DNA from 3 places in the Pseudoalteromonas sp. PB2-1 genome. Region 1 is predicted to be linked to each of the others. Evidence: predicted binding sites of a transcription regulator. Region 1 holds the regulator's gene; each other region holds the start of a gene.

Region 1 (4,296 bases):
ATAACTATTTTTGCTTGTTATGCTCATTATGTCGCTAATTTTGCAGACAAAGTGCAATCCCTTCGCTATATTCTTAGATGTATAAATGATTCCAAAAGTTACAAAAAGTAATAAATTTAAATAACTTTGTAAGTAAATGCTGGCAATGTCGTCGAAATGGTCATTTGGAACTAATTTCGGCTATTTGCAGTGTTCGTGCATATAAAATACAAAAACAGGTGCTTAAAAGGTCATAAATAGGTGAATTTTTATGTCTGATTAATCGCAACTATGCACAGAAGTTGTGGGTAAATCCTTTAAAATTAAGCGATATAGCATATAACAGGATAGACCTGATAATACTTGGAATTTTTATACATTACAGGTATCGTACTGATGCAAGCTCTCTCACTTTTTAACTTTTTTGCAGGATACTATCGCGTTATGTCAGATTTCCGTGAACAAGCATTACATTACCACGCTCACCCCGTTCCAGGTAAAATTAGTGTTGAACTAACCAAGCCGGCCGAAACGGTTAACGATCTCGCTTTAGCTTATAGCCCAGGTGTGGCTGAACCAGTTCGTGAAATCGCTGCTGATCCAGCAAATGCCTACAAATATACTGGTAAAGGTAACATGGTTGCGGTGATTTCAAACGGTACCGCAATTTTAGGTTTGGGTAACTTAGGCCCTCTTGCATCAAAACCTGTCATGGAAGGTAAAGCATTACTATTCAAACGTTTTGCTGGCCTTGATTCAATCGATATTGAAGTAAAACATCGCACTACAGAAGATTTCATCAATACTGTTGCAAACATCGCTGATACGTTTGGCGGCATCAACCTAGAAGATATTAAAGCACCAGAATGTTTTGAAATTGAAAAAGCGCTTATCGAGCGCTGCGATATTCCAGTTTTCCACGATGACCAACATGGTACAGCTATTGTTACTGCTGCCGGTATGCTTAATGCCCTTGAAGTACAAGGTAAGGATATCGAAGATGCCATTATCGTATGTTTAGGAGCTGGTGCGGCAGCTGTTGCTTGTATGGAGCTGTTAATTAAGTGTGGTGCATTACGTGAGCATATCTATATGCTTGACCGTAAAGGTGTGATCCATACTCGCCGCGATGATTTAAACGAATATAAGCAGTTGTTTGCTAACAACACTGATAAACGTACATTACAAGACGTTATTGCTGATGCGGATGTATTTGTAGGTGTATCTGGGCCAGATTTATTGACGGCGGATGACTTAAAGCTAATGGCAGACAAGCCAGTGGTGTTTGCGTGTTCAAACCCAGATCCTGAGATTGCGCCAGAAGTTGCACACAGTGCGCGCAATGATTTAATTATGGCAACGGGTCGTTCAGATTTTCCTAACCAAGTAAATAACGTGCTTTGTTTCCCGTTTATTTTCCGCGGTGCGCTTGATGTGCGTGCAACGGCAATTAATGATGAAATGAAAATTGCAGCTGTGCATGCTATTCGTGGTATTGCCAAAGAGCCAGTACCAAGCGAAGTATTAACAGCGGCTGGCGTTGAATCACTTGAGTTTGGTGCCGAGTACATCATTCCGAAGCCAATGGACCCGCGTTTATTACCACGTATCGCGCGTGCTGTTGCAGAAGCGGCGGTTGAGTCGGGCGTTGCGCAAATCGAAATGCCAGAAGATTACATGCGTTAAATTTATTTACGCTAATAAAAAACTCAGCCTTAGCTGAGTTTTTTTATACCTGTGAATCGGCGTCTATCCGATGGCTCATTCAGAATCAAGTACAGGGATATCTAATCCCATTTCAAGCATGATCTTTTTCACTTCTTCAGGGACTTTTTCTGGGTTGTCTTTGCGTAAGTCGTCATCATTTGGTAATGGCTGACCTGTAAAAGCATGTAGAAAAGCTTCGCATAGAAGCTCACTATTTGTCGCATGTCGTAGGTTGTTGATCTGACGACGAGTGCGTTCATCTGTTAATACTTTTAGTACATTTAGCGGAATTGATACGGTAATCTTTTTAACTTGTTCTGATTTTTTACCGTGTTCTGCGTATGGGTGAATGTATTCACCGTTCCATTTAGCCATAAGTAATTTCGTTGCCTCGGTTATAAGTAGTTCACGCCTTTTTCACAGCGCAAAGATGCGGAAATTTTATCTCTTTAAAAAAGATAGTCAAATACTAGTTATTTAGCCATCTAGTCGTGTAAATGTATAAACTTCTTTATGTCAGCCACAAATGCTTTGACTTCTCATAATTGATCATCTAACCTTTTAGACGTCTAAACATCCAATTAATGAGTAGGTGATGAAATGAGTGAAAAAAATAAAGCGACGATAGCTGTTCGTCATGGTATCGAAGCTGACAAACATCATGGTGCTGTCGTTCCACCTATCTATTTATCAACCACCTATTCATTTGCTGATTTTGATACTAAACGTCAGTATGACTACGGACGCAGTGGTAATCCGAATCGTGATATTTTGGCTGAAACACTGGCTGAACTTGAAGGCGGTGCAAAAGGCATTATTACAGCAACGGGTATGTCTGCGGTGCATTTAGCAACACAGCTTTTAAATAGTGACGACACTTTAGTGATCCCGCATGACTGCTATGGTGGCAGTTACCGTTTATTCACATCATTAGAAAAGCGCGGGTTATTGAAGCTAAAAGTGTTAGATTTAACCAACAGTGAAAATCATCAAGAAATTTTAGCAATCAAACCAAAGCTTATCTGGATAGAGACACCCAGTAATCCAATTTTGCGTTTAACTGATATTAAAGCGATCACCTCAATTGCTAAGCAATGTGGAGCTTTAGTTGCTGCCGATAATACGTTCTTATCACCAGCACTCCAAAATCCAATTCAGTTTGGTGTAGATATCGTCGTACATTCAACGACTAAGTATATTAATGGCCACTCAGATGTAGTAGGTGGTGCAGTGATTGCCGCAACACAAGAGCTTGGTGATGAACTAGCTTGGTGGGCAAATAACATTGGTATTACCGGTGCACCATTCGATAGTTATTTAACCCTTCGTGGTTTGCGAACATTAAATGTGCGTTTAAAACAACACCAAGAGAATGCGTTTGCAATCGCTCAGTATTTAGAAAATTCGCCTTTTGTTAGTCAGGTTTATTACCCTGGTCTTGCTTCTCATCCTCAGCATGAGCTCGCTAAAGCGCAGCAACGTGGCTTTGGTGGTATGGTTAGCTTTGATATTAAAGGTGATATTAATGACGCTGCTGCGTTTTTAACAAGCTTAAAAGAGTTTAGCCTTGCAGAGTCATTGGGTGGGGTTGAGAGCCTTATTTGCCATCCTGCGACAATGACTCATGCTGGCATGGATCCTAAAGCACGCCTTGAGGCAGGTGTGGGCGATACACTCATTCGTATTTCTGTCGGTATTGAAGATATTAACGACTTAATTGCTGATCTGGAACGTGTTTTCAATCAAGTTAAACCAGGCGAAGGCTTACAAGCGGGCCAACCTAAAGCCGCTCAAGTACAGCCAACTAATCAGCAAAATACATCGTTTAAGTTAACGCCTGCACATACGGCATTGTGGTAGAAGAAATGGTTAATATTGTTCATAAATTTGGTGGCTCAAGCCTAAGCTCAGCCGAGCGGTATCAAGCAGTTGCGAACATTGTGTTGGCAAACACTGAGCTAGGCGATTGTGTTGTTGTATCAGCCTCTGGGAAAACGACAGACACACTTGTAAAGCTCTGGCAGAGCTATCAACAAAATGATAATCAAGCTGTGAGTGATATTTTATTGCTTATTGATAATAATCAGCGTGCACTAATCGAGCAGCTATTAGTGTCGCAGAGTAAGCAACATGCATTAGCTAAACTAAAAGATGAATTAGCATCACTGACAGCGTTAATTGCCCAGCAACAACTACATGAAGCACCTTTACTTGCTCATGGTGAGGTTTGGTCTGCTCGGTTACTTGCAGCCTATTTAAATCAACTCGGTTTAGAATCTAAAGATGTTGATGCAAGACAGCTCTTTACTTTGCATGATGGCCAATTGTTGCATCAAAAAAATCAGCAAAGTTGCAGTGAGTTAATCAACCATAACCAGATCAATGTTGTGACGGGGTTTATTGCCGCTGATTGCCAAGGCAATACCGTAACCCTAGGGCGCAATGGCAGTGACTATAGTGCCACACTACTGGCTAGTTATACCTTTGCAAAGCAAGTTTCAATTTGGACTGATACACAAGGTGTATTTAGTACAGATCCTCGCAAAGTTAAAAATGCTGTTAAGTATAACAAGGTATGCCGTGAACAAGCGAATTTGTTAGCCCGTTTAG
Region 2 (4,296 bases), 980 kb from region 1:
GGCCCGATATCATTCGGATAATCAAAATCCTCAAATGCTTTTAATAGCTCCATATTTGAACGAGATGTTTCTATCGTGATGACATCTGCATCCATGTCTGCAATACCCGCTATGATGTCGTTAAACTCCGCATAACACATATGAGTATGAATTTGTGTTTCATCTGCCACTTTCGATGCACAAACACGAAATGCATAAGCAGCCCAGTCCAAGTACGATTGCCAGTCACTTGATTTTAATGGCATACCTTCTCTAAAAGCGGGCTCATCGATTTGAATTATCTTTATACCAGCTTGCTCTAAATCGACAACTTCATCACGAAGCGCTAATGCTATCTGCTTAGCAATGGTAGGTTTATCTAAATCATCACGGATAAATGACCAAAATAGAATAGTCACTGGACCCGTTAGCATGCCTTTCATTTTCTTCGTTGTTAGAGATTGTGCATAACGCGCCCATTCAACTGTCATAGATTGCTCTCTCGACACATCGCCCCAAATAATCGGGGGTTTTACACAACGCGTGCCATAACTTTGTACCCACCCAAATTGGGTGAATGCAAAGCCTTGCAAAAACTCCGCAAAGTACTCAACCATATCGTTACGCTCTGCCTCACCATGCACCAAAACATCGAGCTGTAACGCCTCTTGCTCTTCAACAGCATAGCGAATTTCTGCTTCCATCTGCTGACGATACTCAGCAGCAGGCAAAACCCCCGCTTTAAATTCTTTACGTGCTTTACGTATCGATTGAGTTTGCGGGAAAGATCCTATCGTGGTGGTCGGTAGTAAAGGTAGCCCAAGTGCGCTTTGCTGTTTGGCTATTCTAACTGAGAATGGACTAGACCGTTTAGCATCTTTGTTAGTTAGTGTACTCAGACGGTTTTGTACATCTTGATTATTAACTCTTGCTGATATTAAACGTTTCTTAACTGGCTCACTGTAATCATACAGCAACTGTGTTTGCCCTGTGTTAAGCGCATTACGCAATAGTTGTAACTCTTCGCCTTTTTGTTTGGCAAAAGCAAGCCACGATTTTATTTCACTATCTAATTGCTGCTCTTGGTCTAAATCGACAGGTGTATGAAGCAACGAACAAGATGGCGCAAGCCACAGGTTATCGCCTCTTTTTTTAGCTAACGCGTGCAATACAGAATACTTTTGCGTTAAATCACTGCGCCATATATTACGACCGTCAATAATACCCAGTGAAAGTACCTGTTGCTGTGTGATTAAGGTATCAAGCTTTGATATATCGTTATTTCCTGCAACACAATCAAAATGCACACCGTCTACAGGGTAATTAGCTATATCGGCAACATAATCATTTACTGAGTCAAAATAACTGGCAAGTAGTAACTTCACACCTTGTCCTGAAAGCGTCGCAAAACTTGTTTTAAGTGCTTTTCGCTGGCCATAGTTTAATTCTAAGGCAAGAACAGGCTCATCTATTTGAACCCACTCAACACCCAGCTTCGCAAGCTTAGCTAATACCTGTTGATAGACAGGTAAAAGCTTTTCTAGTAATGATAACGTATCAAACGGCTTTCCTGCAGGCTTAGCCAAATGTAAATAAGTCACAGGGCCAACCAACACAGGCTTCACCTTGTGGGCTAATTGATGAGCTTCTTGCACATGCTCAAATAGTTCAGTCCAAGTCAGTGCGAATGTTTGATCTTCCGATAACTCAGGAACAATATAGTGATAATTTGTATTAAACCATTTTGTCATCTCACTTGCCGCACATTGACATCCAGTAGGCGCTTGCCCTCTAGCAATTCTAAAAAGTGTATCTAAGTCAACGTTACCTTCCTCACTATAGTGGCGCTTTGGAATTGCTCCCACCAAAAGTGATGTATTCAAAACATGATCATACCAAGCAAAGTCACCTACAGGCAGTAAGTCAATACCGGCATTAGCTTGTAGTGCCCAGTTTTCTTGTCGAATAGACTTACCTCGTTCGAGTAATACTTGCTGGTTTATTTTTCCTGCCCAATAAGATTCTATTGCGAACTTTAACTCACGTTTCTTTCCTATTCGAGGAAAGCCTAAATTATGTAATTGTGCCATACCCATTCCATTTAGCTGTTTAGATGTCTAAAACATTAGCGATGAGATAAACCTAATTCAACTGATGCTTTCTCAGTTTCAACTTGAGGTAATTTCATGGATTTAAAAAATAATTTAAGTAAAATATAAATGACAACGCTGTCAATTTGATTAATAAAAGTATATTGTAAATATGAGGTAAAATTCCTCTGAAACTTTAGACGTCTAGACGTTGAAAAAACATAATTGTAGGCGTACTATGTCCATAATCTGAGTTTGACTCACATTTTTCATGAGATTTTTTAAAGATGATCGATATTAAACACTTAAAAACCATAGCAACCCTTAAAGAAACAGGATCTTTGGTCAATACAGCCCGAGAGTTGTTTCTAACGCAATCGGCTTTATCGCATCAAATTAAAGATCTTGAGAATAAATTAGACTGTCAACTTTTCGAGCGTAAAACGCAGCCTGTGCGCTTCACGCCACAAGGTATGCTGTTACTGGAGTTAGCAAACGAAGTTTTACCGCGTGTTGAAGCGACAAAATGCCGTTTAAAAGAAAGCCTTAATCAGCCAATTTCAAACCTGCGCTTAAGTGTCGAATGCCATGCTTGCTTTCACTGGCTATTACCGACTATAAAAGAGTTCAACAACTTTTGGCCAGATATTAAAGTCGATTATGAAAGAGGCTTTAGTTATGACGCTATTCCTGATCTAATCAATGATGAACTGGACTTAGTACTCACCTCTGATATCCGTGAGCCAGACAAATTAGAATACGCACACTTATTCGACTTTAAGTTAAAACTGATTGTTTCACCTGATCATGAACTGGCCAAAAAAGCCTATGTCACCGCACTGGATTTAAAAAACGAAACGATAATTTCTTACCCCATTCCACGTGAACGCCAAGATATCTTTAAACATTTTATCCAAAATGCACGATTCGATGGCACGCTGAAAACGGTTGACCAAGGCTTATTGATTTTCCAGTTGGTGAGTGCTGGTATGGGGGTTGCGGCTTTGCCCGATTGGTTAGTGACCCCTTATGAAAGCCAAGGGCTTATTAAATCGATTCCGTTAGGTGCGTTAGGGTTAACACGCCCGATGTATTTAGCAATGAAAAAAAATATGAAAGATAACCCTGTTTATCGCCACTTTTTAAATACCTGTAAACAAAATAACGGCCGTTAATAAAAGCTCATGTAACTGACATGGTTACATGGGCTTTTATGCTCCCTTGCTGGTTCAGTCCATTGGCCCGTGAAATATGCGCCACTGCTTTGATGCAAAGGCGCAGTAGTCTCCATAGAATCAGACAGGGTTATCGATATCAATAAAGGTGACATCAAAACCATGCTGCTCAGCTAATAACTCACCCAGAGCTTTAATGCCATAGCGCTCTGTCGCATGGTGACCTGCTGCAAAAAAATCGATACCTTGTTCACGTGAGCTGTGAATCGTTTGTTCAGATGCTTCACCTGTCAAATAAGCATCAATATCCTGCGAGGCAGCTAAATCAATATACCCTTGCCCACCACCAGTACACCAAGCAATAGTGTCAATTTTCTCTTCTCTAACTAAGCTTGTTAACGGTGCGCGATTGAGTACTTGGGCAATTTTGTCGGCAAATTCTTCACCCGTTAATGGTGTTTTTAAACGCCCTTTTACTGGCACACTATTAGGACCGGATTCAAGCCCAGCAGTAAACTCAATATCGAGTAACTTTGCCAATTGCGCGTTATTACCAATGTCGGGGTGTATATCTAGCGGCAAATGATAGCCATATAAATTAATATCATTCTTTAAAAGCGCTGCAATACGGCGTTTTTTCATACCCGTAATTGACTGCGACTCCCCTTTCCAAAAGTAGCCGTGATGTACCAAAATTGTATCTGCATTTTCGGCTATCGCTGCATCAATCAATGCTTGGCTTGCTGTTACACCCGTTACTATTTTTTTTACCTCGCTCGCGCCTTCAACTTGTAAACCGTTGGGGCAGAAATCAGCGATTAATTCAGGCTTAAGAATGTCATTTAGTAATTGAGTAAATTGTTTGCGTTGCATATAAAACCGTTCTCCAACCCTCTATTTTGTGCAAATTTTGGCGGTTATGAGCGAAAAATGGAAGGAAAATCGCAAAAAATTGAAAAGTAAGCTGAAAATAGGTATAAATATATATTCTTAATCTGTGTTTACAACGTATAGGGTCTCTGATGAGCAAACTAGACAAAACAGAAGTGTTA
Region 3 (4,296 bases), 1.2 Mb from region 1:
CCCCTTGGCCTGTTTCAGATCGCGATTTGGTTAGCTACTCGTGTTACCACCGCCTGAGTGAGCACAAAACAGAGCTTAAAATTATTAGTCAGCCCCATGCAAAACCGGCAGTAAATGGCGTCGTGCGTATTAAAGATTTAACCGCTTTTTGGCGCTTAACACACCAGCAAAATGACTTACTGGTTAGCCATCAAGCTTATGCAGACCCCGCGGGTTCTATTCCACATTGGTTGAGTAACAAGGTATCATTAAAAAGTGTGTTTAAGACCTTACAGTCACTACGTAAGGAACTCCACTATAATCGGTTTACGCGCCTAAACACACCAAGCGTGCCTGGGAAGTGTGCTTCTTAAAGGCAGATTATTAATACATAAATACCTTTTATTAGTCTATTTAGTCGTAGGAAGAAAATGAAAGAGCCAAAAATTCCCTTGGTAAACAAACCAAATGGTATTGGGGTAGGGCGTGTTTTAAAAGCCACCAAATGCTCAATCAAAGGCTTTAAAGCTGCTTTTAAAGAAGAATCTGCATTTCGCACTGAAACCTATTTAGGTCTGATATTATTTCCGTTATCAGTGTTGCTTGCCCAATCATTAAGCCATTGGCTGATGTTATTTATTCCTTATTTATTATTGTTGATAGTTGAGCTACTCAACTCAGCAATAGAGGCGCTGACTGATAGAGTCGGTATTGAGTACCATGTATTATCGGGGCGAGCTAAAGATATGGCCTCAGCGGCAGTGACGTTGGCATTAATTATTTTGCTACTGGTTTGGGCAGTGGCAATTTATGAAAAGATAATGATGCAGTTTTAAACAAAAAAGCGCCAAATGAAGGCGCTTTTTCATCTTATATAACCTATTACAGGCCAGCAGCTGCGCGAAGTGCGTCTGCTTTGTCTGTGCGCTCCCAAGGGAACTCTTCACGACCGAAGTGACCGTAAGCCGCTGTCGGTTGATAAATAGGACGCTCAAGGTCAAGCATTTGGATTAAGCCATATGGGCGAAGGTCAAAGTGCTCACGTACTAATTCGATTAGACGCGCTTCTTCTAATTTACCTGTACCAAATGTCTCGATGCTGATAGATGTTGGCTCTGCAACACCGATAGCGTAAGAAACTTGTAGCTCACACTTGTCAGCAAGACCAGCAGCAACCACGTTTTTAGCAACGTAACGTGCAGCGTATGCAGCTGAACGGTCAACTTTTGATGGATCTTTACCAGAGAAAGCACCACCACCGTGACGAGCCATACCACCATAAGTATCAACGATGATTTTACGACCTGTCAGACCACAGTCACCCATTGGGCCACCGATTACGAAACGGCCAGTTGGGTTGATGAAAAACTTAGTCGCGCTTGAGATAAGCTCAGCTGGAAGAACTGGCTTAATAATCGTTTCCATTACCGCTTCAACTAAGTCGTTTTGTGAGATTGAATCACAGTGTTGAGTTGAAAGAACAACGGCATCAATACCAACAGGCTTGCCATTTTCGTATGCAAACGTCACTTGAGATTTTGCATCTGGGCGTAACCAGTTAAGTTCACCGCTTTTACGAACCTCAGCTTGACGCTGAACTAAACGGTGTGAATACGTGATAGGTGCAGGCATTAACACGTCAGTTTCGTTACATGCATAACCAAACATTAAACCTTGGTCACCAGCGCCTTGCTCTTCAGGGCGAGCACGGTCAACACCTTGGTTGATATCTGGAGATTGTTTACCGATTGTGTTTAGGATTGCACACGAGTCAGCATCGAATCCCATGTCTGAGTGTGTGTAACCGATTTCACGTACTGTTTTACGTGTGATTTCTTCGATATCAACCCAAGCGCTAGTCGTGATTTCACCACCCACCATCACCATACCGGTTTTAACGTAAGTCTCACATGCAACACGGGCATGAGAATCTTGCTCTAAAATAGCATCTAGAACCGCGTCAGAGATTTGGTCCGCGATTTTATCCGGATGACCTTCAGAAACTGATTCAGAAGTAAATAAATGTTTTGCCATTGTATTTCTGCTCACAAATATTGCGCTTCACATACGTCGGTAATAGCGCTAAAAAATTAAGGGGCGTATTTTATCTAAAACAAATATGTTTGCATAGTAATTTTACGCCTAGACGTCTATTTAAAATTACTAATAACATTTCGTTCTTAATAAACAGTAATAATAGGTGCATTTAATACGGATTTTTAATTGCACTGTACCCTTACATTAAGTAAGAATGGTGCCTTACACACAACCAGCGCAAATACATAAAGGTAGGAGAATTCATGCCATCACGCAAAGAACTTGCAAATGCTATTCGCGTCTTATCAATGGACGCAGTACAACAGGCCAAATCTGGTCACCCTGGCGCCCCTATGGGCATGGCAGATATCGCAGAAGTACTATGGCGCGATTATCTAAAGCACAACCCAACGAATCCAGAGTGGGCAGACCGCGATCGATTTATTCTTTCAAATGGTCACGGTTCAATGCTGATCTATTCTCTTCTACATTTAAGTGGTTATGATCTGCCGTTAGAAGAAATTAAAAATTTCCGTCAAATGCACTCAAAAACACCAGGCCACCCAGAATATGGGTATGCACCAGGTATTGAGACCACTACGGGCCCATTAGGTCAAGGGATCACAAATGCGGTTGGTATGGCGATTGCCGAAAAAGCACTTGCTGCACAGTTTAACCGTGAAGGTCACGATATTGTTGACCACTTCACCTATGCGTTCATGGGCGACGGCTGTTTAATGGAAGGTATTTCACACGAAGCCTGTTCATTAGCGGGTACATTAGGTCTAGGTAAACTAGTTGCGTTTTGGGATGACAACGGCATCTCAATTGATGGTGAAGTGGAAGGTTGGTTCAGCGATGACACGCCAGCGCGCTTCAAAGCATACGGTTGGCACGTAGTAAGCGATGTAGATGGGCACGATCCTGATGCAATTCGCGCCGCTATCGAAGAAGCACGTAGCATCACCGATAAACCATCACTTATTTGTTGTAAAACAGTGATTGGCTACGGTTCACCGAATAAATCAGGTAGCCATGACTGTCACGGTGCGCCACTCGGTGAAGATGAAATCACAGCATCTCGTGAGTTCCTAGGTTGGACTGGCGAAGCATTTGAAATCCCAGCTGATATTTACAGCGAATGGGATGGCAAAGAAAAAGGTAAGCAACTAGAAGCAAGCTGGGACGAAAAATTTGCTGCTTACGCAAGTGCACACCCTGAACTTGCTGCTGAGTTTAAACGCCGTACAAAAGGTGAATTACCAGCTGATTGGGCTGAAAAGTCACAAGCTTACATCGAAGAGCTGCAAGCAAACCCAGCAAATCCAGCAACACGTAAAGCATCACAAAATGCATTAAACGCATTTGGTCCGTTATTACCAGAATTCATGGGTGGCTCTGCTGATCTTGCGGGTTCTAACTTAACACTTTGGGATGGCTCAAAAGGCTTAGAAGCAAACGATGCAAGTGGTAACTACATTTTCTACGGTGTACGTGAATTTGGTATGTCGGCAATTATGAACGGTATTGCACTGCATAAAGGCTTTATTCCTTATGGTGCTACATTCTTAATGTTTATGGAATACGCTCGTAACGCAGTACGTATGGCGGCATTGATGAAGCAGCCAAGCATCTTCGTTTATACGCACGATTCAATCGGTCTAGGTGAAGATGGTCCGACGCACCAACCGGTAGAGCAAATTGCTAGCATGCGTTTAACGCCAAACCTTGTTAACTGGCGTCCATGTGACCAAGTTGAGTCTGCGATTGCATGGCAACAAGCGATTGAGCGTAAAGACGGCCCAACATCACTGATTTTCACTCGTCAAGGCCTTGAGCAACAAACGCGTACTGCACAGCAACTAAGCGACGTGAAAAAAGGGGGTTACGTACTGAGCTGTGACGGTGAGCCAGAGCTTATCCTTATCGCCACAGGTTCTGAAGTACAGCTTGCACAAGATGCAGCAACAGAGCTACGTTCACAAGGTAAAAAAGTACGCGTTGTCTCTATGCCTTCAACTGATTTATTTGATGAGCAAGACGCTGCATATAAAGAAAGCGTACTACCAGCAAGCGTAACACGCCGCGTAGCAATCGAAGCGGGCATCGCAGACTACTGGTATAAATATGTAGGCCTAAATGGCGCAGTAGTCGGTATGACCACCTTTGGTGAGTCAGCACCTGCAGGCGAGCTATTCAAGCACTTTGGTTTCACTGTTGAAAACGTCGTAAACAAAGCAAACGCTTTGTTCTAAGCTTTAGCTGCTAAAATTTAAAAGC

The links. The regulator MetJ, encoded in region 1, represses methionine synthesis genes. The targets are predictions, from matches to a motif close to TAGACGTCTAGACGTCTA.
Region 2: the regulator MetJ is predicted to act here: its motif matches at 2,267-2,284, upstream of metE (5-methyltetrahydropteroyltriglutamate--homocysteine S-methyltransferase).
Region 3: the regulator MetJ is predicted to act here: its motif matches at 2,115-2,132, upstream of metK (methionine adenosyltransferase).

What each region holds. Positions count from the first base shown of each region.
Region 1 covers NZ_CP090667.1:442,687-446,982, forward strand. Annotated here, with positions in the region: gene L0Z67_RS02130 (malic enzyme-like NAD(P)-binding protein) at 424-1,665, shown strand; gene metJ (met regulon transcriptional regulator MetJ) at 1,741-2,061, opposite strand; gene metB (cystathionine gamma-synthase) at 2,287-3,546, shown strand; gene metL (bifunctional aspartate kinase/homoserine dehydrogenase II) at 3,552-4,296, shown strand, end outside.
Region 2 covers NZ_CP090667.1:1,423,578-1,427,873, reverse strand. Annotated here, with positions in the region: gene metE (5-methyltetrahydropteroyltriglutamate--homocysteine S-methyltransferase) at 1-2,069, opposite strand, end outside; gene L0Z67_RS06600 (LysR substrate-binding domain-containing protein) at 2,357-3,244, shown strand; gene L0Z67_RS06595 (Nif3-like dinuclear metal center hexameric protein) at 3,365-4,117, opposite strand; gene L0Z67_RS06590 (hypothetical protein) at 4,267-4,296, shown strand, end outside.
Region 3 covers NZ_CP090667.1:2,908,024-2,912,319, reverse strand. Annotated here, with positions in the region: gene L0Z67_RS13600 (START domain-containing protein) at 1-353, shown strand, start outside; gene L0Z67_RS13595 (diacylglycerol kinase) at 411-815, shown strand; gene metK (methionine adenosyltransferase) at 862-2,013, opposite strand; gene tkt (transketolase) at 2,280-4,271, shown strand.